4 regions of the Lentzea sp. NPDC003310 genome follow, and region 1 is predicted to be linked to each of the others. Evidence: riboswitches for the same ligand, from Rfam matches in the RefSeq annotation. Region 1 holds a riboswitch; each other region holds the start of a gene.

What was found. Region 1 has a riboswitch for cobalamin ahead of ABZX02_RS33680 (CbtB-domain containing protein). Riboswitches for the same ligand answer to the same signal wherever they lie in the genome.
Region 2: another riboswitch for cobalamin. It lies ahead of ABZX02_RS32705 (ribonucleoside-diphosphate reductase subunit alpha); the one in region 1 lies ahead of ABZX02_RS33680 (CbtB-domain containing protein).
Region 3: another riboswitch for cobalamin. It lies ahead of cobN (cobaltochelatase subunit CobN); the one in region 1 lies ahead of ABZX02_RS33680 (CbtB-domain containing protein).
Region 4: another riboswitch for cobalamin. It lies ahead of ABZX02_RS04620 (iron ABC transporter permease); the one in region 1 lies ahead of ABZX02_RS33680 (CbtB-domain containing protein).

The regions. Positions count from the first base shown of each region.
Region 1 covers NZ_JBEXNC010000018.1:204,905-212,252, reverse strand. The annotation lists gene ABZX02_RS33705 (phosphoribosyltransferase family protein) at 27-668, shown strand; gene ABZX02_RS33700 (antibiotic biosynthesis monooxygenase) at 602-913, opposite strand; gene hisG (ATP phosphoribosyltransferase) at 910-1,770, opposite strand; gene ABZX02_RS33690 (phosphoribosyl-ATP diphosphatase) at 1,787-2,050, opposite strand; gene ABZX02_RS33685 ((2Fe-2S)-binding protein) at 2,159-2,809, shown strand; cobalamin riboswitch at 2,880-3,012, shown strand; gene ABZX02_RS33680 (CbtB-domain containing protein) at 3,066-3,254, shown strand; gene ABZX02_RS33675 (CbtA family protein) at 3,263-4,018, shown strand; gene ABZX02_RS33670 (SMI1/KNR4 family protein) at 4,072-4,605, shown strand; gene ABZX02_RS33665 (HAD family phosphatase) at 4,602-5,258, opposite strand; gene metH (methionine synthase) at 5,251-7,348, opposite strand, start outside.
Region 2 covers NZ_JBEXNC010000018.1:7,776-15,123, forward strand. The annotation lists gene ABZX02_RS32685 (beta-propeller fold lactonase family protein) at 1-283, shown strand, start outside; gene ABZX02_RS32690 (MbtH family protein) at 289-477, opposite strand; gene idi (isopentenyl-diphosphate Delta-isomerase) at 592-1,179, shown strand; gene ABZX02_RS32700 (ribonucleotide-diphosphate reductase subunit beta) at 1,165-2,202, opposite strand; gene ABZX02_RS32705 (ribonucleoside-diphosphate reductase subunit alpha) at 2,202-4,556, opposite strand; cobalamin riboswitch at 4,664-4,866, opposite strand; gene ABZX02_RS32710 (LysE family transporter) at 5,064-5,612, opposite strand; gene ABZX02_RS32715 (LysR family transcriptional regulator ArgP) at 5,712-6,569, shown strand; gene ABZX02_RS32720 (SDR family oxidoreductase) at 6,587-7,327, shown strand.
Region 3 covers NZ_JBEXNC010000013.1:261,984-269,331, forward strand. The annotation lists gene ABZX02_RS27545 (precorrin-2 C(20)-methyltransferase) at 1-974, opposite strand, end outside; gene ABZX02_RS27550 (precorrin-8X methylmutase) at 974-1,594, opposite strand; gene ABZX02_RS27555 (hypothetical protein) at 1,591-2,586, opposite strand; cobalamin riboswitch at 2,595-2,726, shown strand; gene cobN (cobaltochelatase subunit CobN) at 2,762-6,328, shown strand; gene ABZX02_RS27565 (helix-turn-helix domain-containing protein) at 6,289-6,960, opposite strand; gene folE (GTP cyclohydrolase I FolE) at 7,015-7,348, shown strand, end outside.
Region 4 covers NZ_JBEXNC010000002.1:430,821-438,168, forward strand. The annotation lists gene ABZX02_RS04610 (3-isopropylmalate dehydrogenase) at 266-1,303, shown strand; gene ABZX02_RS04615 (YciI family protein) at 1,370-1,789, opposite strand; cobalamin riboswitch at 1,879-2,017, shown strand; gene ABZX02_RS04620 (iron ABC transporter permease) at 2,050-3,072, shown strand; gene ABZX02_RS04625 (ABC transporter ATP-binding protein) at 3,072-3,812, shown strand; gene ABZX02_RS04630 (ABC transporter substrate-binding protein) at 3,809-4,789, shown strand; gene cimA (citramalate synthase) at 4,992-6,575, shown strand; gene ABZX02_RS04640 (fumarylacetoacetate hydrolase family protein) at 6,593-7,348, shown strand, end outside.

The sequences.
Region 1 (7,348 bases):
GCCATGCGCGTAGCGTCGGCGGAGCTGTGAAGAGGTTCGCGAACCGTCAGGAAGCGGGCCGCGCCCTGGCCGCGCGACTCGCCGACCTCCCCTGGCACGACCCGCTCGTCCTCGGCCTGCCGAGAGGCGGCGTCCCGGTCGCCAAAGAGGTGGCCGACCACCTCGACGCCGAACTGGACGTGGTGGTGGCCCGCAAGATCGGCGCACCCGGCCACCCCGAGTACGGCGTCGGCGCCGTCACCGCGGACAGCGAACCCCTCTACGACCCGAGAGTGCTCAGGGCGCTGAACCTCACCGAGGAGCAGCTCGGTCGCGCGGCCGACGAGGAACGCGAGGAAGCCCGCCGGAGAACGGTGCTCTACCGCGGCAGCAGGCCGCTCGTGATCAGGGACCGCGACGTGATCGTGGTCGACGACGGCCTGGCCACCGGCGTCACCGCCAGAGCGGCACTCCACTGGATCGCCCAGCGCGAACCGAGGAGCATCACGCTGGCCGTGCCGGTGGCGGCGAGGGAGTCGATCGGCACGTTCGGCACCAGGGTGGTCGCCGTGCTCACGCCGAAGCACTTCCAGGCCGTGAGCCGCTGGTACGAGAGCTTCGATCAGACCACGGACGACGAGGTGCTCAGCGCGCTCTCGAAGTGGGAGACCACCGGGAACGGCGAGTAGAAGCGGTGCAGCAACGCGGACCAGCGCTCGTAGGACGGCCCCTGCCGGAAGCCGACCACGTGCGCCTCCACCGAGTCCCAGCGCACCAGCAGCAGGTAGCGCGACGGCGTCGCCACGTCCCGCAGCAGTTCGAGACCGCGGAAGCCCGGCGAGGCGGAGATCAGCTCCCGCGCCTCGCCGAACGCCCACTCGAAGTCCTGCTCGGAGCCCGGCAGGACGTCGAGCAGCGCGTGCTCCGTGATCACAGGCGGCAGAACCTGATGTCCGAGGCCAGCACGGCCTTGGCACCGATCGCGGCCAGCTCGTCCATGACCTTGTTCGCCTCCTTGCGCGACACCATCGCCCGCACGGCCGCCCACTCCGGGTTGGCCAGCGGCGCCACGGTCGGCGACTCCAGGCCCGGGGTCAGCGCGATCGCGTCCTCGAGGATCGACCGCGGGCAGTCGTAGTCGAGCATCAGGTACTGCTGCGCGAACACGACGCCCTGCAGGCGCGCGGTCAGCTGCTTCTTGGCGGCCGTGACCTCGGAGCCGTTGCGGTGGATGAGGACCGCCTCGGACTCGCAGATCGGCTCGCCGAACGGCACCAGGTCGTGCTGGCGCAGGGTGCGGCCGGAGCCCACCACGTCGGCGATCAGGTCGGCGACGCCCAGCTGGATCGAGATCTCGACGGCGCCGTCGAGGCGGATCACCTTGGCGGTGATGCCGCGGGCCTTGAGGTCGCGGCCCACGAGCTTCGGGTACGCGGTGGCGAGGCGCTTGCCCTCGAGGTCGGAGACCTTCCAGTCGGTGCCCCGCGGCCCGGCGTAGCGGAAGGTCGACGAACCGAAGCCCAGGGCGAGCAACTCCTCGACCGACGAGCCGTTGTCGTCGGCGCCCGAGTCGGCGGCCAGGTCGCGGCCGGTGATGCCGAGGTCGAGGTCGCCGGACGCCACGTAGATCGCGATGTCCTTGGGACGCAGGAAGAAGAACTCGACCTCGTTGTTGTTGTCGAGCACGGTCAGGTCACGCGGCTCGTGCCGCTGCCGGTAGCCGGCCTCGGTGAGCATGGCGGAGGCGCGTTCGGCGAGCGCGCCCTTGTTCGGGACTGCAACGCGCAGCATGTCGAAGTCTTTTCCGTCAGAGGTACTTGTACACGTCTTCGAGGGTGAGCCCACGGCCCAGCATGAGCACCTGGAGGCGGTAGAGCAGCTGCGAGATCTCTTCGGAGAGCTTCTCGTCGGACTCGTACTCGGCGGCGATCCAGACCTCGCCCGCCTCCTCCAGGACCTTCTTGCCCTGCGCATGGACCCCGGCCTCGAGCGCGGCGACGGTGCCGGATCCCTCCGGCTTGGTGGCGGCTCGTTCGGTCAGCTCTGCGAACAGGGAATCGAAGGTCTTCACGGCTCCACATCCTCCCATCCCGGCGACCCCGGTCCACACCGCGGTCACATCTGTCCCAGGCGGTGGACGTGATCTGTCCTGCATGGACACCCGGTAGCGTGAACTTCCGTGTCGGAGTTCGCGGAGGTCCTCGCAGCGCTGCGCCGGGTGCGCGGCATCAACCCGTTCTTCGCCCTCGACGTGGGCCGCCCCGACGACTTCTGGCTGCCGGGAACGGCACTTCTCGACGGCCCCGCCCTCAAGACCACCATCGACGCCATCGCGATCCGGTACAAAGCCGACGAACCACGCGTCGCCGCCAGCCTGTTCTTCCTCAGCTACACCGCCCGCCTGCTCAGCCCGCTCACGGCCGCGAACATCCCGATCGACGTCCGCCCCGAGAACCTCTGGTGGCACCACCACCCGGCGAACGGCCTGAGCGTGCGCATCGACCAGCCACGCCTGGGGCCGCCACCGGCCGAGGCACTCGCACCGGTCGTGGAGGCCATCCAGTCCGTCACGCCCGTGGCGCGCGGACTGCTGTGGGGCAACGCGATGTCGAACGTCGCGGGCGCGCTGAAAATGGTTGTGCGCGCACGCATGCTCACGGCGGAGGAAGCGGAAGAACGGGGCGAACGGCTCATGAGCGCGCCGCCGTTCGAAGAAGCCGGAGAATTCCTGAGCTTCCCCGGCGAACTCGGGTTCCGGCGCCGGAGCTGTTGTCTTTACTACCGCGTCGCCGCAGGTGGGAAGTGTGGCGACTGCCCACTCGTGAAGTGAGGAACGCAACAACTCTTATGGCCGGTTGTGCTTAACGGGCCGCTCAACTTACGGTGCACGCGCCGCAGTGACGGGAAGCCGGTGGAAATCCGGCGCGGTCCTCGCCACTGTGACCGGGAAGCGATCCCCGCCGAGCACGTCACTGGTTCCCGCCGGAACTGGGAAGACGCGGGGGCAGCGTTGATCCGGGAGTCAGGAGACCGGCTGCGGCGCCGCAAGGAGAGTTGACCTTCCACGAGGTATGGAGGAGCCCGTCATGACGAGCCCCGCAGCAAGCCTGTCCGCCGTCCGCGTGCCCAAATGGGCCTTCGCCGTCTCACTGCTCGGCCTGATCGTCACCTACCTGGTCCTGCAGGAGAACGGCCTCGCGCTCGGCGCGGGTTCCGAGTTGCTGCACGAGTTCTTCCACGACGGCCGCCACGCTCTCGGCGTCCCCTGCCACTGACCACGCGGATGACGACCTACAAGTCCATCGCACTGCGCGGCATCGCGGCCGGCGGCATCGCCGGCGTCGCGTCCGCGCTGGTGCAGCTCCTGGTGACCGAGATCCCGATCCGGGCCGCGCTCGCGGTCGAGGAGGCTCGCGCACCCGCCGGTGAAGAGACCGGCCACTCCCACGGCGGCGGGGAAGAGCTCGTCAGCCGCGGCGCCCAGGTCGTGGGCGGCATGCTCGGCGTGGTGATCGTCGGCATCGCGGTGGGCCTGGTGTTCGCCACGGCCTACGCGCTGTCGAAGCGCTGGTTCACCGGCAGCACGCCGTTCACGCGCAGCGTCGCGTTCGGTGCCGCGGTCTTCGGCGCCGTCGCGCTGCTGCCGTGGCTCAAGTACCCGGCCAACCCGCCCGCGGTGGGCGACCCGGAGACGGTGAACTACCGCACCGCCCTGTACCTGGGCGTGGTGGTGGCCGGCCTGGTGATCGTGTGGGGCGCGTCGTGGCTCGCCGAGCGGCTGCGCGAGCAGTCCGCACCGGTGCGGGCGACGGCCGTGCTGCTCGCGGTGGTCGCGGCCGGCGCGGTGGTGCTGCTGGCGTTCCCCGCGCCGCCGGACACGATCCCCGCGGACATGCCGGTGACCGTGCTGTGGCAGTTCCGCCTCAGCTCGCTCGCGCAGCTGGCCACGCTCTACGTGGGCATCGGCGTGGTGTTCGGCCTGCTGGTCGACCCGGCCACGCGCAGGGCGAAGTCCGTCGAGAAGGCAGTCGTCGCTTGACGGTGCGGGGTGGCCGCGAGGCCACCCCGCCTCCGGCGCGACATCATGTCGGGATGACGGGGAACGGTGTTCAACCGTGGGAACGCATCCACAACTGGTTGCGCGTCAACGCATCCCGCACCTTCGACCAGATCACGGCCGATCCGGCGACCACCGGCCTCTGGCGCCTCACCGGTGCGGAGAACCTGATTCCAGCGCGGTACACCCCGTTGTCCCCAGAAGATTCGCAGCGAACGCGAAACAGGAAGAGCACGCACCTCGAAGTCGAGACGGAACCGGCCGGCGCGACGTCGGGAGTCTTCCTGCCGGAGTTCGTCCCGATCGCCGCGGATGACATGGGCGACTACCTGTTCGTCGACGAACGTCCGGGTCCGGAGTCCGGGTGCGTCCGCGCGTGGGACGTGGACGAGGGCAGCAGGCTGCCGTCGCTCTGGCCGAGCCTGACCGCGATGCTCACCGACATCGCGGACTCCCTCGACACCGGCGCACCGGCTCTGCGCGGACACGCGGACGCGGCGAAGTTCTTCACGACCTCCGTCTACGTGCCCGAGGTGCGTGACGGCAGGCTCGGCTGGCGGCGGGTCTAGAGCGCCTTCAGCACCTCGAGGTCGACGCCCACGAGGGAGTCGCGGAAGATCCGCCGCTCCCCCGCCTCCACCGCGACGTCGCACGGCACGACCAGCACCGTGCACCCCGCCGCCACCGCGGCGGCCACCCCGGTCGGCGAGTCCTCGACAGCGACGCACTCGGCCGCGTCCACCCCGAGCAGCCGCGCCGCCTTCAGGTACGGCTCGGGCAGCGGCTTGTTCAGCCCGTCCACCTCGTCGCCGCACACGGTCACGTCGAACAGGTCCCGCCCGATCGTGTCCAGCGCGACCTCGGTCAGTCCCCGCTCGGTCGACGTCACGAGCGCCATCGGCACGCCGGAGGAACGCACGGCGCGCAACGCCTCCTGCGCGCCCGGACGCCACGGCAGGCCCGCGCGGAAGACTTCTTCGGTGCGGCGCAGGATCCACGCGGCGCCGTCGGCCATGTCCGCCTCGGTCGGCTCGATGCCGACGTCGCCGAACAGCAGGCGCATCGTCGTGGGCACGTTGCTGCCGACCATGCGTTCGCGGGTCTCCAGGGACAGCACCCCGCCGAGCTTCTCCGCGTACTCGTAGAGCGGGATGTCCCACAGCTTCTCGGAGTCCAGCAGCGTCCCGTCCATGTCCCACAGGACCGCGCGCGGATCAGACATTGAAGTACTTCGCCTCCGGGTGATGCGCCACGAAGGCGTCGGTGGACTGTTCCGGGTGGAGCTGGAGTTCCTCGGACAGCGAGACCCCGATGCGGGCGGGCTCCAGGAGTTCGACGACGCGCCTGCGGTCTTCCATGTCGGGGCAGGCTCCGTACCCGAACGAGTACCGGGCGCCGCGGTAGCCGAGCTTGAAGTACTCCTCGACGGCGGCGGGGTCCTCGGCGGCGACGGTGCCACCGGTCGGCCACACGAGCTCCTCGCGGACCCGCTTGTGCCAGTACTCGGCCAGCGCTTCGGTGAGCTGGACCCCCAGTCCGTGGACTTCCAGGTACTCACGATACGCGTTCTTGCCGAACAGCTCGTTCGCGTAGTCGGCGATCGGCTGGCCCATGGTGACGAGGTGGAACGCGATCACGTCGACCTCGCCGACGTCCCGGGAGCGCCAGAAGTCGGCCAGGCAGAGGCGTCGATCCCTTTTCTGGCGCGGAAAACGGAACCGGAAGCGCTCAGCCGACTCGACCGACGGCTCCTCCAGAACGATCAGGTCGTCGCCGTCGGAGACGCACGGGAAGTAGCCGTAGACGACGGCGGCGTGGGCAAGAACACCTTCGGTGGCAAGGCGTTCCATCCAGTAGCGCAGGCGCGGGCGGCCCTCGGTCTCGACCAGCTCGTCGTAGGTCGGGCCGGCACCACGCGCGCCCTTGAGGCCCCACTGGCCCATGAACGTCGCCCGCTCGTCCAGCAGCGCCGAATACTCCGCGACCGGGATGCCCTTCACCACGCGGCTGCCCCAGAACGGCGGCACGGGGATCGGGTTGTCCGCCGCCACGTTCGAGCGGCCGGTCGCGACTTCCTCTTGCGCCGCAACGGCTTTGCGTGCCGCCGCGATGCGCAGCGACCGTTCGCGACGGGCCTTGCGCTCCGCCGCCCTGGCCTCCGCCTCCGGGTCGACCAGCGGTGCCTCGCCGCGCTTGGCCGCCATGATCGCGTCCATCAGCCGCAGGCCCTCGAACGCGTCGCGGGCGTAGCGGACGTCACCGAAGTACATCTCCGTCAGGTCGTTCTCGACGTACGCGCGGGTCAGCGCGGCGCCGCCGAGCAGCACCGGCCAGCGCGCGGCGACTCCCCTGGAGTTCATCTCCTCCAGGTTCTCCTTCATGATCACGGTCGACTTGACCAGCAGGCCGGACATGCCGATCGCGTCCGCGCGGTGCCGTTCGGCGGCGTCGAGGATGGACGTGATCGGCTGCTTGATGCCGATGTTCACGACCTCGTAGCCGTTGTTGGACAGGATGATGTCGACGAGGTTCTTGCCGATGTCGTGCACGTCGCCCTTCACCGTGGCGAGCACGATGCGGCCCTTGCCGCCGTCGTCGGAGCGCTCCATGTGCGGTTCCAGGTGCGCGACCGCGGTCTTCATCACCTCGGCGGACTGCAGCACGAACGGCAGCTGCATCTGGCCGGAGCCGAACAGCTCGCCGACCGTCTTCATGCCCGCGAGCAACGTGTCGTTGATGATCTGCAACGCCGGCCGCTCGTCCAGCGCCGCGTCCAGGTCCGCCTCCAGGCCGGTGCGTTCGCCGTCGACGATCCGGCGCTGCAGCCGTTCGAACAACGGCAGCGCGGCCAGTTCCTCGGCGCGCGAGGCGGAGTTCGACTTCGTGGTGACGCCTTCGAAGAGCTCCATCAACCGCTGCAACGGGTCGTAGCCCTCGCGGCGCCGGTCGTACACGAGGTCCAACGCCACCGCGCGGTGCTCGTCCGGGATGCGCGCCATCGGCACGATCTTGGACGCGTGCACGATCGCGGTGTCGAGACCCGCCTGCACGCACTCGTGCAGGAACACGGAGTTCAGCACCTGGCGCGCGGCCGGGTTGAGTCCGAAGGAGACGTTCGACAGTCCCAGAGTCGTGCGCACGTCCGGATGACGGCGCTTGAGCTCGCGGATCGCCTCGATCGTCTCCACGGCGTCGCGGCGGACCTCCTCCTGGCCGGTGGAGATCGGGAACGTCAGGCAGTCGACGATGATGTCGCTGGTCCGCAGGCCCCAGTTGGTGGTCAGGTCCTCGATCAACCGGACCGCGACGCGC
Region 2 (7,348 bases), 200 kb from region 1:
GCTGCAGCTGCGGCTCCTCGGCTTCACGGTCCGCGGCCTCAACGCCACGCTGACCGACAAGCACACCGGGGTGCCGGTCGCCGGTCAGAAGGTCGTCTTCCGCACGGTGAAGGGCAACCCGCTCTGCACCGCGACGACCAACTCGTCCGGCAAGGCGACCTGTGACTCGAACGTGTCACTGCTGGTCGGCCTGTCCACTCTGCTGCAGGGCTTCACGGCCTCGTACGCGGGCAACAACGAGCACGGCGGCGCGTCGTCGCACGGGTACATCACCCTGCTGTAGTCGTTCTAGGCGGCGAGCGGCAGGTCGTCGCGGAGCGCTTGCACGTAGTCCAGGCAGGACTGGCGGCAGGCGACTCCGTGGACGACCTGCCAGCCGGCGGGCACCTGCAGCACCGCCGGCCAGATCGAGTACTGGCCCGTTGGGCTGACCAGCACCAGGAACATGGTGTGAGCCTGAGCGAACGGGGATGTCATGTCCCCAGGGTGACCTGCGCCACCTATGGTCCGGCTATCCCCGCGCTCAAGCTCCCTCACCCGACCGCGTGGTTCCCGATCATGCCCGCGTGTGATTACGTGGTGCCCGTGACTGTGGAACAGGTGGTCCTCCTGGCGGAGGACGGTTCGGCCATCGGCGTCGAGGACAAGGCGGTGGTGCACCACGCGGACACCCCGCTGCACCTCGCGTTCTCCAGCTACGTCTTCGACTCCGCCGGGAACACCGTGCTCACCCGGCGCGCGTTGCACAAGAAGACGTTCCCCGGCCTGTGGACCAACACCTGCTGCGGCCACCCGGCACCCGGCGAGGACATGGAACAGGCCGTCCTGCGCCGGCTGCGCGACGAGCTCGGCATGAAGGTCTCCTCCGCCGAGCTCCTGCTGCCCGCCTTCCGCTACCGCGCGGTCATGGACGGCGTCGTCGAGAACGAGATGTGCCCGGTGTTCCGCGTGCTCACCGACGACGAGCCGGTGCCGAACCCCGACGAGGTCGACTCGACCGAACGCGTCCCGTGGGCAGAGTTCGCCGCGTCCGCGCTCGACGGCACGCGGGAGATCTCGCCGTGGTCGAGGTTGCAGATCGCCGAGCTCGTGGAGCTCGGGCCCGATCCGCTGGCGTGGCCTGTCGCGGACCGGGCCGGGCTCCCTAAAGCCGTGGTGCTCGGGTCACCACTCCAGTGAGCCACCGTTCTGGTACTCGATGACGCGGGTCTCGAAGAAGTTCTTCTCCTTCTTGAGATCCATCATCTCCGACATCCACGGGAACGGGTTCTCCGTCTGCTCCCACACCGGCTCCAGGCCGAGCTGTGCGCACCGGCGGTTCGTGATGAACCGCATGTACTGCTCGCACAGCTCGGCGTTGATCCCCAGGATGCCGTTCGGCATCGTGTCGCGGCCGTAGGCGATCTCCAGCTCGCAGCCCTCCGCGAGCATGGTCCGCACCTCCTTCTGGAACACGTCGTTCCACAGGTGCGGGTTCTCGATCTTGATCTGGTTGATCGCGTCGATGCCGAAGTTCAGGTGGATCGACTCGTCGCGCAGGATGTACTGGTACTGCTCGGCGATGCCCACCATCTTGTTGCGGCGGCCCAGCGACAGGATCTGCGCGAACCCCGTGTAGAACCACATGCCCTCGAACACCACGTAGAACGCGACGAGGTCCTTGAGGAACGCCTGGTCCCGGTCCGGCGTGCCCGTCCGGAACTCCGGGTCCTCCAGGTGCTGCGTGAACTGCAGCGCCCACGCCGCCTTGTCCGTGATGGACGGGATCTCCCGGTACATGTTGAACAGCTCGCCGTCGTCGAGACCGAGCGACTCGCAGATGTACTGGAACGTGTGCGTGTGCACGGCCTCCTCGAACGCCTGCCGCAGCAGGTACTGGCGGCACTCCGGGTTCGTCAGGTGCCGGTACACCGCGAGCACGATGTTGTTGGCCACCAACGACTCGCTCGTCGCGAAGAACCCGAGGTTGCGCTTGATCATCAGGCGCTCGTCGTCGGTCAGGCCGTCCTTCGACTTCCACAGCCCGATGTCGGCCTGCATGGACACCTCGGTCGGCATCCACGCGTTGTTGCAGCCGGCCAGGTACTTCTCCCACGCCCAGTGGTACTTGAGCGGCAGCAGCTGGTTGACGTCGGCACGACAGTTGATCATCGCCTTGTCGTCGACGCTCACGCGCGCGGCGCCTGCTTCGATGTTACTCATTACTGGCACGCCTCGCAGTCGGGGTCGGTGATGGAGCAGTTGGGGTCCACGGCGACGGGGGAGACGGCGTTGAGCTTGCCGTCCGTCCCTTGCAGCGTGGACTTCTCCACGTGCGTCGCGCTCTGCGTGCGCAGGTAGTACGTGGTCTTCAGCCCGCGCAACCACGCCAGCTGGTACAGCTCGTCGAGCTTGCGGCCACTGGGCTGGGAGAGGTACAGGTTCAGCGACTGAGCCTGGTCGATCCACTTCTGCCGGCGGCTGCCCGCCTCGATCAGCCACGAGCTGTCGACCTCGAACGCCGTGGCGTACAACGCCTTCAGGTAAGGCGGCACCCGGTCGATCGCGCCGAGGCTGCCGTCGTGCAGCTTGAGGTCCGAGATCATCCGCTCGTCCCACAGCTTGCGCTGCTTGAGCGCCCGCACCAGGTCGGGGTTGATGACCGTGAAGTCACCGGACATGTTCGACTTCACGTACAGGTTGCGGTACAGCGGCTCGATCGACTGGGTGACGCCGGTGATGTTCGCGATGGTCGCGGTCGGCGCGATCGCCATGACGTTCGAGTTCCGCATGCCGCGCCGGGCCTTCTCCCGGACCGGCGCCCAGTCCAGCGTGGACTCGCGGTTCTGCTCCAGCTCGCCCTCGCCGCGCGTCCGCGCGAGGATCTCGACCGAGTCGATCGGCAGGATTCCCTGGCTCCACAACGACCCGTCGAAGGACTGGTAGGCACCGCGCTCCTGCGCGAGGTCCGCGGACGCCTCGATGGCGTAGTAGCTGATCTCCTCCATGGACCGGTCCGCGAACTCGACGGCCTCCTGGGACGCCATCGGCGTACCGAGCGTGAACAGCGCGTCCTGGAAACCCATCAGCCCCAAGCCGACCGGCCGGTGCTTGAGGTTGGAGTTCTTCGCTTCCGGGATCGTGTAGTAGTTCACGTCGATCACGTTGTCGAGCATCCGCACCGCCGTGCGAACGGTCTTCGCGAGCCGCGCGTGGTCGATGCCCTGGTCCGTGACGTGCTGCGCGAGGTTGACGCTGCCGAGGTTGCAGACCGCGACCTCGTCGACCGCGGTGTTCAGGGTGATCTCGGTGCACAGGTTCGAGGAGTGCACGACACCGCTGTGCTGCTGTGGCGACCGCAGGTTGCACGGGTCCTTGAACGTGATCCACGGGTGACCGGTCTCGAACAGCATGGTCAGCATGCGCCGCCACAGGTCGACGGCCGGCAACCGGCGGAAGACCTTGATCTCGCCGTTGTCCGCCTTCTGCTCGTAGGCGCGGTACTTGTCGGCGAACTCGGTGCCGAACGCGTCATGCAGGTCCGGGACCTCGTCGGGGGAGAAGAGCGTCCACTGGCCGTTGGCGCGGACGCGGCGGAGGAACTCGTCCGGGACCCAGTTCGCGGTGTTCATGTCGTGGGTGCGGCGGCGTTCGTCGCCGGTGTTCTTGCGCAGGTCGAGGAACTCCTCGACGTCGATGTGCCAGGTCTCGAGGTACGCGCAGACCGCGCCCTTGCGTTTTCCTCCCTGGTTCACGGCCACCGCCGTGTCGTTCGCGATCTTCAAGAACGGCACCACGCCCTGCGACTTGCCGTTCGTCCCCTTGATGTGCGCGCCGATCCCGCGCACGGGTGTCCAGTCGTTGCCGAGCCCACCCGCGAACTTCGACAGCAGCGCGTTGTTGCTGATGCCGTGGAAGATCCCCGCGAGGTCGTCATCGACGGTGGTCAGGAAGCACGACGAGAGCTGCGGGCGCGTGGTGCCCGAGTTGAACAACGTCGGGGTCGAGCACATGAAGTCGAACGACGACAGCAGCTCGTAGAACTCGATGGCGCGGGCGTCGCGGTCGTCCTCCTCCAGCGCGAGGCCAATGGCGACGCGCATGAAGAACGCCTGCGGCAGCTCGTAGCGGCGGCCGTCGTGGTGCAGGAAGTAGCGGTCGTACAGGGTCTGCATGCCCAGGAACTGGAAGTTCAGGTCCCGTGACGCGTTCAGGGCGTCGCCCAGGCGGGCCAGGTCGAACGACTCCAGGCGCGGGTCGAGCTGGCCGAACTCGATGCCGGAACGCACGAACGACGCGAAGTACGCCGGGTAGCGCTCGGTCATCTCGGCGTGCGACAGGGGTTCTCCGCAGGCCTCGGCACGCAGCTTGTCCAGCAGCAACCGGGCGCTGACGTAGGAGTAGGCCGGGTCGTGCTCGACCATCGTGCGGGCGGCCATGATCGGCGCGAGCGCGAGCTCGTCGTCGGTGATGCCGTGGTAGAGGTTGCGCTTGGTCTCGGCCAGAACCGCCTCGGCCGACGCGGTGGGCAGGTCGGCGCAGGCTTCGTCGATGACCACTGAAAGGCGGTCGGGCACGCTCTCTCCTCGCGAGCAGGCCGAGGGTGAACGCGTGCGCGCGCCGGCGGCCGACGCCACCGGTGCACACAGCCGCCCTCCCTCGGGGCACCGTGTCGTGCGCGCAGGCTTGCGCGCACACCAGTGGCAGGTCTTCGGACTCGTGGGCGCACTTCCAACGCCTACCGGCCGTCGCTTCCCAGGTCGGCTGACCCAGTGCTTGGTTGACGGCTTTCGTTCCCACTCACCGCTGCGGGGCAGTCCCGGGTTCGCACCGGGTTCCCTCTTGCCTCACCGAACGGGTCGGTGAACCACCAGCGCGGCAGATACTACATGTGGTGGTGGGGTCTGGATCACCACCCAACATGCGCGTGTCGTGGGTTAGGGTCGGAAACGTGGGTGATCTTCGGCCTCGGGTCGTCTTCGGTGCACTGGTCAGCGCGGGGCTCGCTTCGGCGTCCCTTTTCGTCGGGACGGCGGCGCCCGTGACGTGTGGCGCCCTGGCCGTCGCGGCGGTGCTCGTGATGATCACCAGCCGGCGATCAGGGTCACCCCGAGAGTGATCATCACGGCGGCGATCAGGCCGTCGAGGACGCGCCACGAGCGTGGCTTCGCGAACAGCGGGCTGAGCAGCCGCGCGCCGAAGCCGAGGGCGACGAACCAGGTGATGCTCGCCGTCACCGCGCCGATCCCGAAGAGCCAGCGACCGGCCGCGATCGACCCGAGCAGCAGCACCGTGTCGAGGTAGACGTGCGGGTTGAGCCACGTGAGCGCGAGCGCGGTCAGCACGGGCCGGCCGCTGGGCTCGGAGCCGGTGTGCAGCGCGGACGGCCGCAGCGCGCGGCGCGCGGCCAGGAACCCGTACCCCAGCAGGAAGATCCCGCCCACGACGGCGGCGATCGTGATCGCCTGCGGGACCGCGCGGACGAGTGCTCCGAACCCGGCGATGCCGACGGCGACCAGGATCGCGTCCGACAGCGCGCACACGGCGACGACCTTGGCGACCGCCTGGCGTCGAAGTCCTTGGCGCAGCACGAAAGCGTTCTGCGCGCCGATCGCGACTATCAGGGTCATCATGGTGCCGAAGCCGAGCAGCAGGTCAGTCACCCGGCCCACGGTATTGACGCCGTCTTGATGAGACCAGCTAAAGATTCTTACGTAGCATTAGCGCTCGTGATGGACCTGGACCTGGTGCGGACGCTGCTCGCGGTCGTCGACGCGGGCACGTTCGATGCCGCCGCGACGGCGCTGCACGTCACCCCTTCCGCTGTCTCGCAACGCATCAAGGCGCTCGAACAGCGAACCGGGCGCGTGCTGCTGGTGCGCGCCCGGCCGGTTCGGCTTACGCCGTCCGGCGAGGTGCTGGTCCGCTATGGTCGGCAACTGCTCGCGCTGGACCAGGACCTCGACGCGGCCCTGGGCGAGGACGCCGTGGTGCGGGTCCCGATCGCGGTCAACGCCGACTCGCTCGCCACGTGGTTCCTGCCCGCCCTGCAACGGGTCTCGCCGGAGCTGCGGATCTCGTTCGACCTGCACCGCGAGGACCAGGACCACACGACGGCGTTGCTGCGGCAGGGCCTGGTGATGGCCGCGGTGACGTCCTCGCGCGAGCCGGTGGCGGGCTGCTCGGTGAGCAAGCTCGGCGAGATCCGTTACGCCGCAATGGCTCCCGCGTCCTTTGTGGAGCGACATGCGCGAGGCCCGCTCAAGTCGTGGCTGCCGGACGCGCCCGTCGTCGTGTTCGACCGCAACGACGACCTGCAGGACCGGTTCGTGCGCACGCTGACGCGCGGGCGGGGCGCGTCGGAGCACCGCCACTACGTGCCGTCGTCGGAGGTGTACGTGCGGGCGATCGTGGCGGGCCTCGGGTGGGGAATGGTGCCGCCGCAACAGCTCCAGGAGGGCCTGGTCGACCTCGCGCCGGGCCGCACCATCTCCGTGCCGCTGTACTGGCAGCAGTGGAAGCTCGACTCGCCGGCGCTGACGGCCGTCGCGGAGGCGGTGGCGGCGGAAGCGAGCGAGGCGTTGCGCTAGCGGTTAGCCTGCCTGGCATGACCGGCGAACCGATGAACCTCGACGGGAAGATCGCAGTCATCTACGGCGCGGGCACGATCGGCGGTGCCATCGCGAAGGCGTTCAGCGCGGCGGGCGCCGAGGTCCACCTGGCCGCGCGCACCGAGGCGCCGCTCAAGGCCAAGGCCGAGGAGCTGGGCGTCCGCTACGCCGTGGTCGACGCCCTGGACGAACGCGGCGTGGACGAGCACGCGGCCACGCTCGACCGCATCGACATCTCGGTCAACGTCATCTCCGACAACGACGTCCAGGGCACGGCGCTGCACGAGATGAGCGTCGACGACTACCTGAGCCCGGTCGTCACGAACGTCCGCTCGAAGTTCCTCACCGCCCGCGCCGCCGCCCGGCACATGATCCGGCAGAAGGACGGCGTGATCCTGTTCTTCGGCGGCACGAGCGACGGCCAGGTGCACCGGCGCTGGCAGCTCGGCGGCCTGGTCACGGCGTTCGACGCGGTCGAGGCGATGCGCCGGCAGCTCGCCGCCGAGCTCGGGCCGCACGGCGTCCGCGCGGTGACGCTGCAGACCGGCGGCATCCCCGAGTCGATCCCGGGGGAGTTCCGCGACCAGGTCGAACCCGACATCGTCGGGCAGACCGCGCTCGGCAGGGCGGCGACCCTCGACGACGTGGGCCGGGCCGCCGTGTTCGCGGCCTCGGACTGGGGCCGCACCCTGACGGGAACCCAGGTGAACATCACGTGCGGCGCGATCCTGAGCTGAGGCTGTCGACTTCCTGGGCCG
Region 3 (7,348 bases), on a different contig from region 1:
CCGGACGAGACCACCGCGACCCGCGCACCCTTGCGGGCGAGGTCGAGCGCGAACGCCGCGCGCTCCGACTCCACCTGGTTGTGCGACAGGTGCCGCTGCTGGCCGGGCCGCTGCGGGACGCGGTTCAGGTAGGTGCTGTAGCCGACCAGCTCGTCGGCGGCCTCCAGCTCCTGACGGGCTTCCGGGGTGAGCCAGGCGCGGTCGCCCGGACCGAGGCCCACGACGACGACCTCACCCTTGGGCTTCGGCGGCCGAGACTGGCTCGGCAGCACGGCGATCGAGAAGTACGGCACCGACTCGGGATCGACGTCGGCCAGCGGCGCCATCTTCTGGCGCTTGCCGGTGGCGCGCTCGACGTACCAGGCGCCCTCGAGCCGGCCGGACGCCTCGAGCGCCTCGCGGACGTTGCCGAACGTGCGGCCCAGCTTGAGGATCGCGGCGCAGTCGGTGTCGGCGATCCGGGCGGCGAGCTCCGCGGGAGGCAGCGTGCCGGGCAGGATCGTGAGGACCTCGTCGCGTTCCACGAGCGGAGTGCCGAGAACGGCCGACGCGCCGCTCACCGACGTGACGCCGGGGACGACCTCCCACTCGTAGCGGTCCTTGAGGCGCTTGTGCATGTGCATGTAGGAGCCGTAGAAGAACGGGTCCCCGGCCGCGAGCACGACGACGTCGCGGCCGGCGTCGAGGTGCGCGGCCAGCTTGGCGGCGGCCTCCTCGTAGAAGGCGTCGATCTCACCCTGGTAGTCGTCGGTGTCCTCGGTGGTGACCGGGTAGACGAGCTGCTCGACGATCTGCGGGTTCGGGTCGTCCTGCGTGCGGAAGTACGGCTCCGCGATGGTCTTCGCGATGCTGCGGCCGTGGCGGGCGCTGTGGAACGCGACCACGTCGGCGTCGTGGATGAGCCGTGCGGCCTTGACCGTCACGAGTTCGGGGTCGCCGGGACCCACGCCGACGCCGTAGAGCTTGCCCGTCATCACTCTTCCTCGCTCGCGATCGCGTTGATGGCCGCCGCCGTCATGGCGCTGCCGCCGCGCCGGCCGCGCACCACCAGGTGCTCCAGATCCGTTGCGGCCAAAGCATCTTTGGACTCCGCCGCCCCGATGAACCCGACCGGGATGCCCAGCACCGCGGCGGGCCGCGGCGCACCGGCGGCGATCAGGTCAAGAAGGTGGAACAGTGCGGTGGGGGCGTTGCCGATCGCGATCACGGCACCGTCGAACCGGTCCGCGAGCAGTTCCAGGGCGGCGGCGCTGCGCGTGTTGCCGATCGTCTTCGCCAGCTCGGGCGTGCGCGGGTCCTGGAGGAAGCAGAGGACCTCGTTGTCCGCGGGCAGGCGGCGGCGGGTCACGCCGGACGCGACCATGTTGGCGTCGCACAGGATCGGCGCGCCGGCCCGCAACGCCGCGCGGGCGTCGCGGACCACGTTCGCCGAGAACGCGACGTCCTGCGGCAGGTCGGTCATGCCGCACGCGTGGATCATGCGGACGACGACCTTCGCGACGTCGTCGGGGAACCCGGTGAGGTCCGACTCCGCGCGGATGGTGGCGAAGGACTGGCGGTAGATCTCAGCCCCGTCCTTGATGTACTGCGTCAACGGATCTCCTCGTAGCCGTCGCCCGTCGCGACGAACTCGATCACTTCCCCTGCCGGGCGGCCGCAACGGCGGGCACACCCCGACCAGTGCACCGGGAGGGTGTGCGGGGTGCCGAGCCACGCCCGTGCGTCGGCTCGTACGTCGGACAGCGATTTCGCGCAGCCGGGGCGTCCGGTGCAGGCGCTCACGCCGTGCCACGGCGAGGCCGGGTCGGTGATGAGGCCGGCCGTGTCGGTACCGGCGGGCACCACGAGGCTGCGCCACGGCGTGAGGCGGAGCGCGACGCCGGGAAGCTGCGCGGCGTCGAGGCGGCCGAGCGGAACTCCCGGGGTCAACGGTGAAGGTGCGACAGGGGTCACAGCGGGCGTGACGCGCGGGGCATCGGAGGCGCCGAAGTGCGCGGTGATCTTTCGCACACCGTCGTCCACTTCGGACAGGCGCCAGGCCGCGCCGCGCAGCCGCTGGAAGAGGCGGGCGGCGGACAGGACGGCGGCCACCGGGTCGGTCACGCGGACGCCGGTGTCGCGGCCCGCGAGCAGCAGGACGAAGCCGCCGTCCGCGTCGCTGACCAGCCCGAAGTCCCCGCCGAGGCCGCTCACCGAGTGCCCGACCGTGAGCAGGAAACGGCCCGGCAGCGCGGCCAGCAGGGGGTCCGCGCACAGGGCCGCGTCGATCTCGTCGACGAGCTCCTGGTTGTCCTCCAGCGGCGCCGCGATGATGTTGCGCATCCGCTCGTGCGTGGCCGACGGCAGCAGGCCCGCCGCGGCCAGCCGCGCGCCCAGTTCCACGCCGTCCGCGAGTCCCCTGATCTGGAGGTTCGCCCGCGAAGTCAGTTCCACTGAACCGTTTCCGAGCTCGGCGGCCGCGACCCGCACGACGTCCCACTGAGCAGCGGAAAGAGTGCCGCCGGGCACCCGGATGCGCGCCAGCCCGCCGTCGGCTGCCTGGTGCAGCTCGACGGCGCCGGGGCAGGCATCCGGGTGACTACGCATAGGTCGGACTGTAACCCGCCGGTTAGGGTGAGCCCGAACGACGAAGCGCAGGAGGAAGCCGGTGCGAATCCGGCGCGGTCCCGCCACTGTGACCAGCACCGCTGGGAGTCAGGAACTCTGCTTCGGCCGTGACCCGCAACCTGGGGCGAGGACCCCACGAGGGATGGAGCCCTGCGTGATCCTGCTGCTGTCGACCTCCGACACCGACCTGCTGTCGGCGCGTGCGAGCGGTGCCGAGTACCGCCTCGGCAACCCCGCGAGACTCACCGTCGAGGACCTGCCCGCGCTCGTCGAGGGCGTCGACCTCGTGCTCGTGCGCATCCTCGGCGGCCGCCGGATGTGGGAGGAGGGCCTCGACTGGCTGCTCGCCCACGGCCTCCCCGTCGTCGTCCTCGGCGGTGAGATGCAGCCGGACGCGGCGTTGATGGAGCTGTCGACGGTGCCCGGCGGCGTGTGCGCGGAGGCGCACCTCTACCTCGCGCACGGCGGGCCGGCGAACCTCACCGAGCTGCACAAGTTCCTCTCCGACACCGTGCTGCTGACCGGCCACGGCTTCGCGGCACCGCAGGCCACGCCGACGTGGGGCGTGCTGGAGCGCGAGGCCTCGGACGCCGAGGGCCCCACGGTCGCGGTGCTCTACTACCGCGCGCACCACGTCGCCGGGAACACGGCGTTCATCCACGCCCTGTGCGACGCGATCGAGGCCAAGGGCGGCAAGGCACTGCCGGTCTTCTGCTCCTCGCTGCGCACCGCCGAGCCCGAGTTGCTCGACACGCTGCGCCAGGCCGACGCGCTCGTCGTGACGGTGCTCGCGGCCGGTGGGACGAACCCCGCCAAGGCGTCCGCCGGTGGCGACGACGACGCGTGGGACGTCGGGGCGCTCGCCGAGCTCGACGTACCGATCCTGCAGGGGTTGTGCCTCACGTCGAGCCGCGACACGTGGGATGAGAACGACGACGGTCTGTCTCCTTTGGACACCGCGACGCAGGTCGCGATCCCCGAGTTCGACGGCCGGATCATCACGGTCCCGTTCTCCTTCAAGGAGATCGACGAGGACGGGCTCACCGTCTACGTCGCCGACCCCGAGCGGGCGCTGCGCGTTGCGGGCATCGCGGTGCGGCACGGGCGGTTGCGGCACATCCCGACCAAGGACCGCAAGGTCGTCGTGATGCTGTCGGCCTACCCGACGAAGCACTCGCGCATCGGCAACGCGGTCGGCCTCGACACGCCCGCGTCGACCGTCCGGCTGCTCAAGGCCATGCGGGAGCACGGGTACGACATCGGCGACGAGCTGCCCGGCGTCGACGAGCTCGACGGCGACAAGCTGATCCACGCGCTGATCGCCGCCGGCGGCCAGGACGCCGACTGGCTCACGCAGGAGCAGTTCGAGAGCAACCCGATCCGCATCGCCGCGGCCGACTACCGCGAGTTCTACGAGACTCTGCCGGACGACTTCCGCGAGTCGATGCAGGAGCACTGGGGCGAGGCGCCCGGCTCGTTGTTCGTCGACCACTCGAAGTCGAAGGACGGCGAGATCGTGCTGGCCGCACTGCGGTCCGGCAACGTCGCGGTGATCGTCCAGCCGCCGCGCGGGTTCGGCGAGAACCCCATCGCGATCTACCACGACCCGGACCTGCCGCCGTCGCACCACTACCTCGCGGCGTACCGGTGGATCGAGTCGAACTTCGGCGCCGACGCCGTCGTGCACGTCGGCAAGCACGGCAACCTGGAGTGGCTGCCCGGCAAGACCGTCGGCATGTCGGCGTCCTGCGGCACGGACGCGGCGCTCGGCGACCTGCCGCTGATCTACCCGTTCCTCGTCAACGACCCCGGCGAGGGCACGCAGGCCAAGCGCCGCGCGCACGCCACGCTGGTCGACCACCTCGTGCCGCCGATGGCCCGCGCCGACAGCTACGGCGACATCGCGCGCCTGGAGCAGCTGCTCGACGAGTACGGGAACATTTCCGCGATGGACCCGGCCAAGGTGCCGGCGATCCGCGCGCAGATCTGGACGCTGATCAAGGCCGCGAAGCTCGACCACGACCTCGGCATGGAGGACCGGCCGCACGACGCGGAGTTCGACGAGTTCATCCTGCACGTCGACGGCTGGCTGTGCGAGGTCAAGGACGTCCAGATCCGCGACGGCCTGCACATCCTCGGCGAGGCGCCGACCGGGTCCGTCCGCGTCAACCTCGTGCTCGCCATGCTGCAGGCGCGGCAGATGTGGGGCGGCCAGGTCGCCGCGCTGCCCGGTCTGCGCGAGGCGCTCGGGCTCACGACCACGGGCCGTGAAGACGTGGACGCCGTGGAGGAAGAGGCCCGCGCGCTCGTCCAGGCGATGGAGGACGCGGGCTGGGACCGGTCCGCCGCGGCGGGTCTGCACGAGTCGGAGGACGTGCGGAAGATCCTGGAGTTCGCGGCCGTCGAGGTCGTGCCGAGGCTCGCGCGCACCACCGACGAGATGACGAACGTCCTGCACGCGCTGGACGGCGGCTACATCCCGGCCGGCCCGTCCGGTTCCCCGTTGCGCGGCCTGGTGAACGTGCTGCCGACCGGCCGCAACTTCTACTCGGTCGACCCGAAGGCCATCCCGTCGCGGCTCGCGTGGGAGACCGGTCAGGCGATGGCCGACTCGCTGCTGGAGCGCTACCGCTCCGAGAACGACGGCGAGTGGCCGCCGTCGGTCGGCCTGTCGGTCTGGGGCACGTCCGCGATGCGCACGGCCGGCGACGACATCGCCGAGGTGTTCGCGCTGCTCGGTGTCCGGCCGGTGTGGGACGACCAGTCGCGCCGCGTCACGGGCCTCGAAGTCGTGTCCCCGGAAGAACTGGGCAGGCCGCGCATCGACGTCACGGTCCGGATCTCCGGGTTCTTCCGCGACGCCTTCCCGCACGTCGTGTCCCTTTTGGACGACGCCGTGCAGCTGGTCGCGCACCTGGACGAGCCCGCCGAGCAGAACTTCGTGCGCGCGCACATGCTGCGCGACCTGGAGGAGCACGGCGACCAGCGCCGCGCCACGCTGCGCGTCTTCGGCTCCAAGCCGGGCGCGTACGGAGCGGGCGTGCTGCCGCTGATCGACAGCCGCAACTGGCGCGACTCGTCCGACATCGCCGAGGTCTACGCGGTGTGGGGCGGGTACGCGTACGGGCGTGGCGTCGACGGCGTCGCGGCGCGCGAGGACATGGAGTCGGCGTACCGGCGGATCGCGGTGGCTGCCAAGAACATCGACACCCGCGAGCACGACATCGCCGACTCGGACGACTACTTCCAGTACCACGGCGGCATGGTCACCATGGTGAAGGCGTTGACGGGCAAGGCACCCGCCGCGTACGTCGGCGACAGCACGCGCCCGGAGGCGGTCCGGACCCGCACGCTGACCGAGGAGACCTCGCGGATCTTCCGCGCCCGCGTGGTGAACCCGCGCTGGGTCGGGGCGATGCGCAACCACGGCTACAAGGGCGCGTTCGAGCTGCAGGCGACGGTCGAGTACCTGTTCGGCTACGACGCCACGACCGGCGTCGTCGCGGACTGGATGTACGAGAAGCTCACCGAGACCTACGTGCTCGACCCGGAGACCCGCAAGTTCCTGCAGACGTCGAACCCGTGGGCGTTGCACGGCATCGCGGAACGGCTGCTGGAGGCCGCCGAGCGCCAGATGTGGGAGCACCCGGAGGAGTCCACTTTGGACGCGCTGCGGGCGGCCTACCTGGAGACCGAGGGCGAGCTGGAGGACGGCGCCTGATCGACCCGGACGCAGCAGTGATCCGGTGAGGGGGCGAGGCGCGCGGTGTGCCCGTGCGCCTCGATCCCGTCGAGCAGTCCGCTGACCAGGCACAGGTTCATCCCGCACACCAGCTGCGTGTGCCGGTGAGCCAGGCTGTGGAACGGGCAGTTGCGCAGCAGGATCGAGCCGTCCTGGAAGCGCGGCTCGAACCCGAAGCCCGCCAACGCTTCCAGCACGGACGACGGCGCGGCGCCGGCCAGTTCGGCACCCCACTCGTACGCACGCCGGTTGAGGATCTCGCGCGGTGGCTCGCCGGTGCTCTCCGCCTCCATCAACGCGTCGGTGAGCAGGTGGCTCGCGGCCTCGTACCGGCGGTCCGGCAGCGACACCTCGATCTGCTCCGCCGAGCGCTGGTAGAGCTTGGCCGGTCGGCCCGCGCCCGGACCACCCGTGCGGCGCTCGCGCACCGTTGTGAGAAGTCCCATCTCCACCAGCTTGTCGAGGTGGAACCCGGCCGTCGTGCGGGGCAGCGCGACGGCCCGCGCGGCCTCGTCCTTGCTGATGGGAGCGGTCTGCCGCGCCACGAGGTCGTACAGGCGGCGGCGGTTCGGTTCGTCCAGGGCCGCGACGGCGGCGACGGGATCGGCCATCTCTAAAAACTACTCTTGTTGACTAAATTCGGCCAGCGGATCTACCGTGGCGGCATGGACGTCGAGGCGGCGCAGCAGGCGGTCACGGACCTGCTCAAGGCGCTGGGCAAGGACCCGTACTCGGTGCATCTGGCCGACACCCCGCGCCGCGTCGCCGAGGCCTACGCGGAGATGCTGACGCCGCGCGAGTTCTCCATGACGACGTTCCCCAACGACGAGGGCTACGACGAACTGGTGCTGGCGCGCAGCATTCCCGTGCAGTCGTTGTGCGAGCACCACATGCTGCCGTTCCACGGCGTCGCGCACGTCGGTTACCTGCCGGGGGAACGGATCCTGGGCCTGTCGAAGCTCGCGCGCGTCGTCGAGATGTTCGCGCGCGACCTGCAGG
Region 4 (7,348 bases), on a different contig from region 1:
CGAGAGGCCCGGTTCTCCGCCAGGGGACCGGGCCTCTCGGTCTGTCACGGCCCGGAACTGCCTGCCGTCACCCCTTGACGCGACACCGTTCCTGCGGTCGAGTGACACTCGAAAGTTTGGTATGGGCCGTGTGGGTGTCCCGCAGTACGGGAGATAACACCCCGATGGGGTGTCCGGCATGCGGCGGACGGCCGCGATGCCGGTAGCCTTTCGCGTGAGGAAAATAGTCCCACCAATTGGGGACTGACACCTGGGAGGTGTGTGGATGCGGCTCGCAGTGATCCCAGGAGACGGGATCGGGCCCGAGGTCATCGCTGAGGCCCTGAAGGTCCTCGGTGAGGTCGTTCCGGCGGCCGAGATCACTCGCTACGACCTCGGCGCGGCGCGCTGGCACGCCACGGGAGAGTTGTTGCCCGAGTCGGTGCTGGGGGAGCTTCGCCAGCACGACGCGATCCTGCTCGGCGCGGTCGGCGACCCGTCGGTGCCGAGCGGAATCCTGGAGCGGGGCCTGTTGCTCAGGCTGCGCTTCGAACTCGACCACCACGTGAACCTCCGCCCTGCTCGTCTCTACCCCGGTGTCCGCAGCCCGCTCGCGGACCCGCCGGAGATCGACATGGTGGTGGTGCGCGAGGGCACCGAGGGCCCGTACGCGGGCAACGGCGGCCTGCTCCGCAAGGACACGCCGCACGAGATCGCCACCGAGGTCTCGCTGAACACCTCGTTCGGCGTCGAGCGCGTGGTCAGGGACGCCTTCGCGCGTGCCTCGAACCGCCAGCGCCGGCACCTGACGCTGGTGCACAAGACGAACGTCCTCACGCACGCCGGCTCGTTGTGGTCGCGCGTGGTGGAGGAGGTCTCGCTGCAGCACCCGGACGTCACCGTGGCCTACCAGCACGTGGACGCGGCGACCATCCACATGGTCACCGACCCGGGCCGCTACGACGTGATCGTCACGGACAACCTGTTCGGCGACATCCTGACCGACCTCGCCGCCGCCGTCACGGGCGGCATCGGCCTGGCCGCGTCCGGGAACATGGACGTCACGCGCCGCAACCCGTCGATGTTCGAGCCGGTCCACGGGTCGGCACCCGACATCGCGGGCCAGGGCATCGCCGACCCGACGGCCGCCGTGCTGTCGGTGGCGCTGCTGCTCGACCACCTGGGCGAGCACGAGGCGTCGCGCCGGATCGAGGCCTCCGTGGCGTTCGACCTGGCGACGCGCGACCACCAGTCGCCGGGCGCGACCTACGCGATCGGTGACCGGCTCGCGGCGCTCGTGTCGTCGAACGTGCGCACGGGCTGAGTTCTCCAAGGCACGTACTAAGGCCCCGGTCGAGTCGACCGGGGCCTTGGTGTTTCCGGAGGTGCGTCAGAGCTGGCCGTTGGCCTCACGCCACGCGCGCTCCTTCTGGATCCACTCGTTGTCCTGCGGGAACTCGTCGATGGTCGGCACGCGCCGGATCTCGGTCTTGAAGCCGGGGCCGGTCATCGGCATCCGCTTCGCCCACTCGACCGCCTCCTGGATCGAGGACACGTTGAGCAGGTAGAAGCCGTTGAACAGCTCCTTGGTCTCGCCGTACGGGCCGTCCGTGACGACCGGCGGCTCCTGCGAGTAGTCGACGACGACGCCCTCGGAGGTGTCGGAGAGCCCCTCCGCGGCGAGCAGCACGCCGGCGCGGATCAGCTCCTCGTTGTACGCGCCGACCTCCTCCAGCATCTTGTCGAAGTCGAACTCGCCCATGTTGGCGAAGGCCTCGTCGGTGGCGCGCATGATCAGCATGTACTTCACGGTGTGTCTCCCTGGATGTCTCTCGTTCGGTGTCGTCCACAGGTCGAACGGGCGCGGTGCCGGATCGACATCACACCCGAGAAATTTCCGAACTTTCTGTTTTCGCAGGTAGGGTCACTGAAGTCGTGCGTGGGGGAAGACCGGTCTGAGTCCGGCGCTGACCCGCAACGGTAGGTCCCCCGAGCCGGGGGACGAGCCCGAACACCCGCGTGCGATGCCCCAGGAACTCCGATTCCGCCGTGGACTGCGGGAAGGACCAAGTGATCTCCAAGATCAGCGCGCTCGTGGGCGTGCTCGTCGTCAGCATCGTGGCCGGCGTGGCGCTCGGCCCCGTCTCCGTGCCGTTCGGTGTCACCACCGAGCTGCTGTGGGAGGCGCTGACCGGCGGCACCGTCCCCGCCCACCTCGCCGGGCAGTACCACATCGTCTGGGACATCCGGCTGCCCCGCGTCCTGCTCGCCGCCGTCGTGGGCGCGGGACTGAGCGCGGTCGGCGTCGCGATCCAGGCGATGGTTCGCAACGCGCTCGCCGACCCGTACGTGCTCGGCATCTCCTCGGGCGCGAGCGTCGGCGCGACGGCCGTGGCGACGATGGGGATCCTGTCCGGCCTCGGGGTCTACGCGCTGTCGGTCGGCGCGTTCGCCACCGGACTCGGCGCCACGGCCCTGGTCTACATCACCGCGCGCACGAGCCGAGGGCTCACACCGCTGCGGCTGGTGCTGACCGGGACCGCGCTGGCGTACGGGTTCTCCGCCGTGGCGATGCTGCTGGTGTTCCAGGCGCCGCACGGGGAGGCGGCGCGGGCGGCCATGTTCTGGCTACTCGGCAGCCTCGGTGGCGCGACGTGGACGGCACTGCCGATCGCCGCCGCCGTGACGGTGCTGGGCATCGCCTACCTGATGACCAGAGCCCGGCAGCTGAACGCGCTGGCGATGGGCGACGAGACCGCGACGACGCTCGGCGTGCCCGTCAACCGGTTCCGCACGCACCTCTTCGTCGTGACCGCCGGCATCACCGGCGTGCTCGTGGCCGTCAGCGGCGCGGTGGGCTTCGTCGGGCTGATGCTGCCCCACCTCACCCGCATGGTCGTGGGCGCGGACCACCGCAAGGTCCTCCCGCTCGCGCCCCTGGCCGGGGCGTCGTTCATGGTGTGGGTCGACGTGGCCGCGCGGATGCTCGCGGCACCCGAGGAGCTCCCGCTCGGCGTCATCACGGCCGCGATCGGCGTGCCGTGCTTCATCTTCCTCATGCGCCGCAAGAGCTACGTGTTCGGAGGACGTTGATGCGCGTCGACATCGAGCAGGTCACCGTCCGCGGCATCATCACGGACATCACGCTGCACGCCGAGGACGAGGTCGTCGGGATCGTCGGCCCGAACGGCAGCGGTAAGTCCACGACGTTGCGCTGCGTCTACCGCGCCCTGAAACCGGACGTGGGCGCCGTGCTGCTCGACGGCGTCGCCGTCCACAAGCGACAGCACGTCGCCCGCGACCTCGCGGCCCTGTCGCAGGAGTCCCAGGTCGAGTTCGACTTCACCGTCGCCGAGGTGGTGGAGATGGGCCGCCTGCCGCACGAACGCGACTCCGTCCGCGACCGCCGCGTGGTGACCGACGCACTGGACACAGTGGACGTCGCGCACCTCGCTCCGCGCAGCTTCCTGAGCCTTTCGGGCGGTGAACGCCAGCGCGTGCTCATCGCCCGCGCGATCGCCCAGGAACCCCGCGTGCTCGTGCTGGACGAGCCCACCAACCACCTCGACATCCGGCACCAGCTGGAGGTGCTGGCTCTCGCGCGCGACCTGGGCGTCACGGTGCTCACCGTCCTGCACGACCTGAACCTCGCCGCGTCCTACTGCGACCGCCTGCACGTGCTCGACGAGGGGCGGCTGGTCGCCTCCGGCACACCGTCGGAGGTCCTCGTCCCCGAGCTGGTCGCCAAGGTTTTCCACGTCACCGCGCACGTCGTGCGGCACCCGACCACGGGAGTTCCCCAGCTCCTGTTCGACCAGGAGGTCACCCCTTGAGAACCGCACTCGTCACAGCCGCCCTGCTGCTCGTCTCCGGCTGCGGCGCCACGGTGGCCCAGGACACCTCCGCCACCGACCCGGTGACCGTCACGAACTGCGGTCAGCAGGTCACGTTCGACCGCGTGCCGTCCAAAGTGGTCACCAACGACACCGGCATCACCGAGATGATGTTCGCGCTGGGCCTCAAGGACCGCATGGCGGGGTACGTGGTGAACGGCCTCAAGACCGTCGACGTGCAGACCTCCCCGTGGAAGGCCGACTTCGAGAGCGGCAAGCACCTGGCCGACAAGATCTCCAAGGAGGTCGTGCAGGGCGCCAACGCCGACCTGGTGTTCGCGGGCTGGAACTACGGCTTCAGCGAGAGCACGGGCTTCACCCCGGACGCGTTGAAGGAGCTCGGCATCGGCAGCTACCTGCTGACCGAGGCGTGCCGCAACGGTGTGGGCAAGCAGCGCGGCATCATGCCGGCGCTGGAGGCGCTGTACACGGACCTGCGCAACCTCGGGAAGATCTTCCGCGTCGAGGCCAAGGCCGAGGAGCTCATCAAGGGGTACCAGGAGCAGATCGCCCGCGCCGCGAAGCTGATGGAGGGCAAGCCCCGGCCGAAGGTGTTCCTGTACGACAGCGGGCAGGACCAGCCGTTCACGTCCGGGAAGAACGCCGCGCCGCAGGACGTCATCTCGAAGGCGGGCGGGGACAACCTCTTCGGGGACCTGAACGACAGCTGGACGACCGTCAACTGGGAGACCGTGGTGCAGCGGAACCCGGACGTCGTGCTGATCGTGGACTACGCGGACGGCGAGGCGAACACGCCCGAGGAGAAGCAGCGCTTCCTGGAGGGCTACGCGCCTCTGGCCAACTCGCCGGCGGTCAGGAACAAGCGGTTCTACTCGCTCCCGTACGCGGCTCTGGTCGAGTCGCCGCGCAACGCGGCGTCCATCGAGGCCTTCGCGAAGTTCCTGTCACAGGCGTGAACCCGTGACCAGATAGTGGGAGATTTCCTCCCGTGGCTTGGTACGTCGAACTGAGCTGTGGCACCATCCCGGACATGGCTCAGTTCACCGCCATCATTATTGACGAGCGCGTCGGGTAGTTGCCGCCCCTGGCACCCGACGCGCAGACCTCTCGCATCCCGCGGGGGGTCTTTTTGTTTGCCCGGATGAGGAGATGACCCCGATGGCCGGCCCTACCGACGAGTTCCACGTCTACGACACGACGTTGCGCGACGGTGCACAGCGTGAGGGCATCTCGTACTCCGTCACGGACAAGCTCGCGGTCGCGCGGCTGCTGGACGGGCTCGGCGTCGGGTTCATCGAGGGCGGCTGGCCCGGCGCTCTGCCCAAGGACACGGAGTTCTTCGCGCGGGCCGCGGCGGGGGACCTGGAGCTCAAGCACGCCAAGCTCGTCGCGTTCGGCGCCACGCGCAAGGCCGGGGTCAGGGTCGAGGAAGACCCGCAGGTCAAGGCGTTGCTCGACTCCCAGGCACCGGTGGTGACGCTGGTGGCCAAGTCGGACCTGCGGCACGTCGAACGGGCGTTGCGCACGGACACCGACGAGAACCTCCGGATGGTGCGCGACACCGTCCGGTTCCTGAAGGACCACGGCCGGCGCGTCTTCCTCGACGCCGAGCACTTCTTCGACGGCTACGCCTTCTCCCCGGACACCAGCCTGCGCGTGCTGGAGTCCGCTGTGGAGGGTGGGGCGGACGTGGTGGTGCTGTGCGACACCAACGGCGGGCAGCTGCCGCTGGGACTCGCGGAGACCGTGGCGGAGGTCGTCGCGAAGACGGGCTTCCGGGTGGGCATCCACTGCCAGGACGACACGTCCTGCGCGGTGGCGAACACGCTCGCGGCCGTGCAGGCCGGGGCGACTCACGTGCAGTGCACCGCCAATGGTTATGGCGAGCGAGCAGGCAACGCGGACCTGTTCGCCGTCGTGGGAAACCTCGTGACCAAGCTCGGCATGGAGGTGCTCCCGACCGGGGCGCTGGCCGAGCTCACCCGTGTCTCCCATGCGTTGGCCGAGATCGCGAACATCGCACCCGACACCCACCAGGCTTATGTCGGGTCGTCAGCATTCGCCCACAAGGCGGGTCTGCACGCGAGCGCGATCAAGGTGGATCCGGAGCTGTACAACCACATCGATCCGGACATCGTCGGCAACGACATGCGGGTGCTGGTCACCGAGATGGCCGGTCGGGCGAGCCTCGAACTCAAGGGACGTGAGTTCGGGCTCGACCTGGCCGGCCGGTCATCCGAAGTCGGGAGCGCGCTGGCGCGCGTGAAGTCCCTGGAGTCCAAGGGGTGGTCGTTCGAGGCCGCCGACGCGTCGCTGGAGCTCCTGCTGCGGGGCGAGCTGTCCGAACTGGACACTCCGCCGTTCACGCTGGAGTCGTACCGGGTCGTGCTCGACCACCGCTCCGACGGCGAGATCGTGTCCGAGGCCACGGTCAAGGTGCACGTGGCGGGGGAGCGGGTCATCGCGACCGCCGAGGGCAACGGTCCGGTGCACGCGCTCGACGCCGCGCTGCGCAAGGCGTTGCTGCCGCACCTGTCCTGGTTGGACACCGTGGAGCTGGCCGACTACAAGGTGCGCATCCTCACCGAGCACCCCGGCACGGACGCCGTGACGCGCGTGCTCGTGGAGTCGACCGACGGCGAGCGCGAGTGGACGACCGTCGGCGTGCACGGCAACATCGTCGAGGCCTCGTGGCTCGCGCTGTGCGATGCGCTCGTCCACAAGAGCATGAGGAGCGGCTGACCTCGTAAGCTGGGGTCGTGCGCATCGCCCGAATTGCTCATCCCGCAGGCGTGGCCTTCGTCGCCGTCCAAGGCGACGAGGCCGCGGAAATCGCCGAACACCCCTTCGGCACCCCCACGTTCACCGGCCGGAAGTGGCCGCTCGCCGACGTGCGGCTGCTCGCCCCGATCCTCCCCACCAAGATCATCGGGGTGGGCCGGAACTACGCCGACCACGCGAAGGAGATGGGCAACGAGGTTCCCGAGGAGCCGTTGCTGTTCTTCAAGCCCAACACGTCCGTGATCGGCCCGAACGTGGAGATCAAGCTCCCGGCCGCGTCCGAGCGCGTCGACTTCGAAGGCGAGGTCGCGGTCATCATCGGCCAGCCGTGCCGCGACGTGCCGCGCGCGAAGGCCACCAGCGTGATCATGGGCTACACGATCGCCAACGACGTCACCGCGCGCGACCTGCAGAAGAAGGACGTGCAGTTCACGCGGGCCAAGGGGTTCGACACGTTCTGCCCGCTGGGCCCGTTCATCGAGACGGAGTTCGACCCTTCCGACGTGCGCGTCGTCACCGAGCTCGACGGGGAAGTCAAACAAGACGGACGTACTTCCTTGATGGTGCACGACATTCCGTCGCTCGTGGAGTACGTGTCCGGCATCATGACGCTGCTGCCGGGCGACCTGATCCTGACCGGCACCCCGGCCGGTGTCGGCCCGATGACGGCCGGACAGACGGTGTCCGTGACTGTGGACGGCCTCGGCACGCTCACCAATCCGGTCGCAAATAGG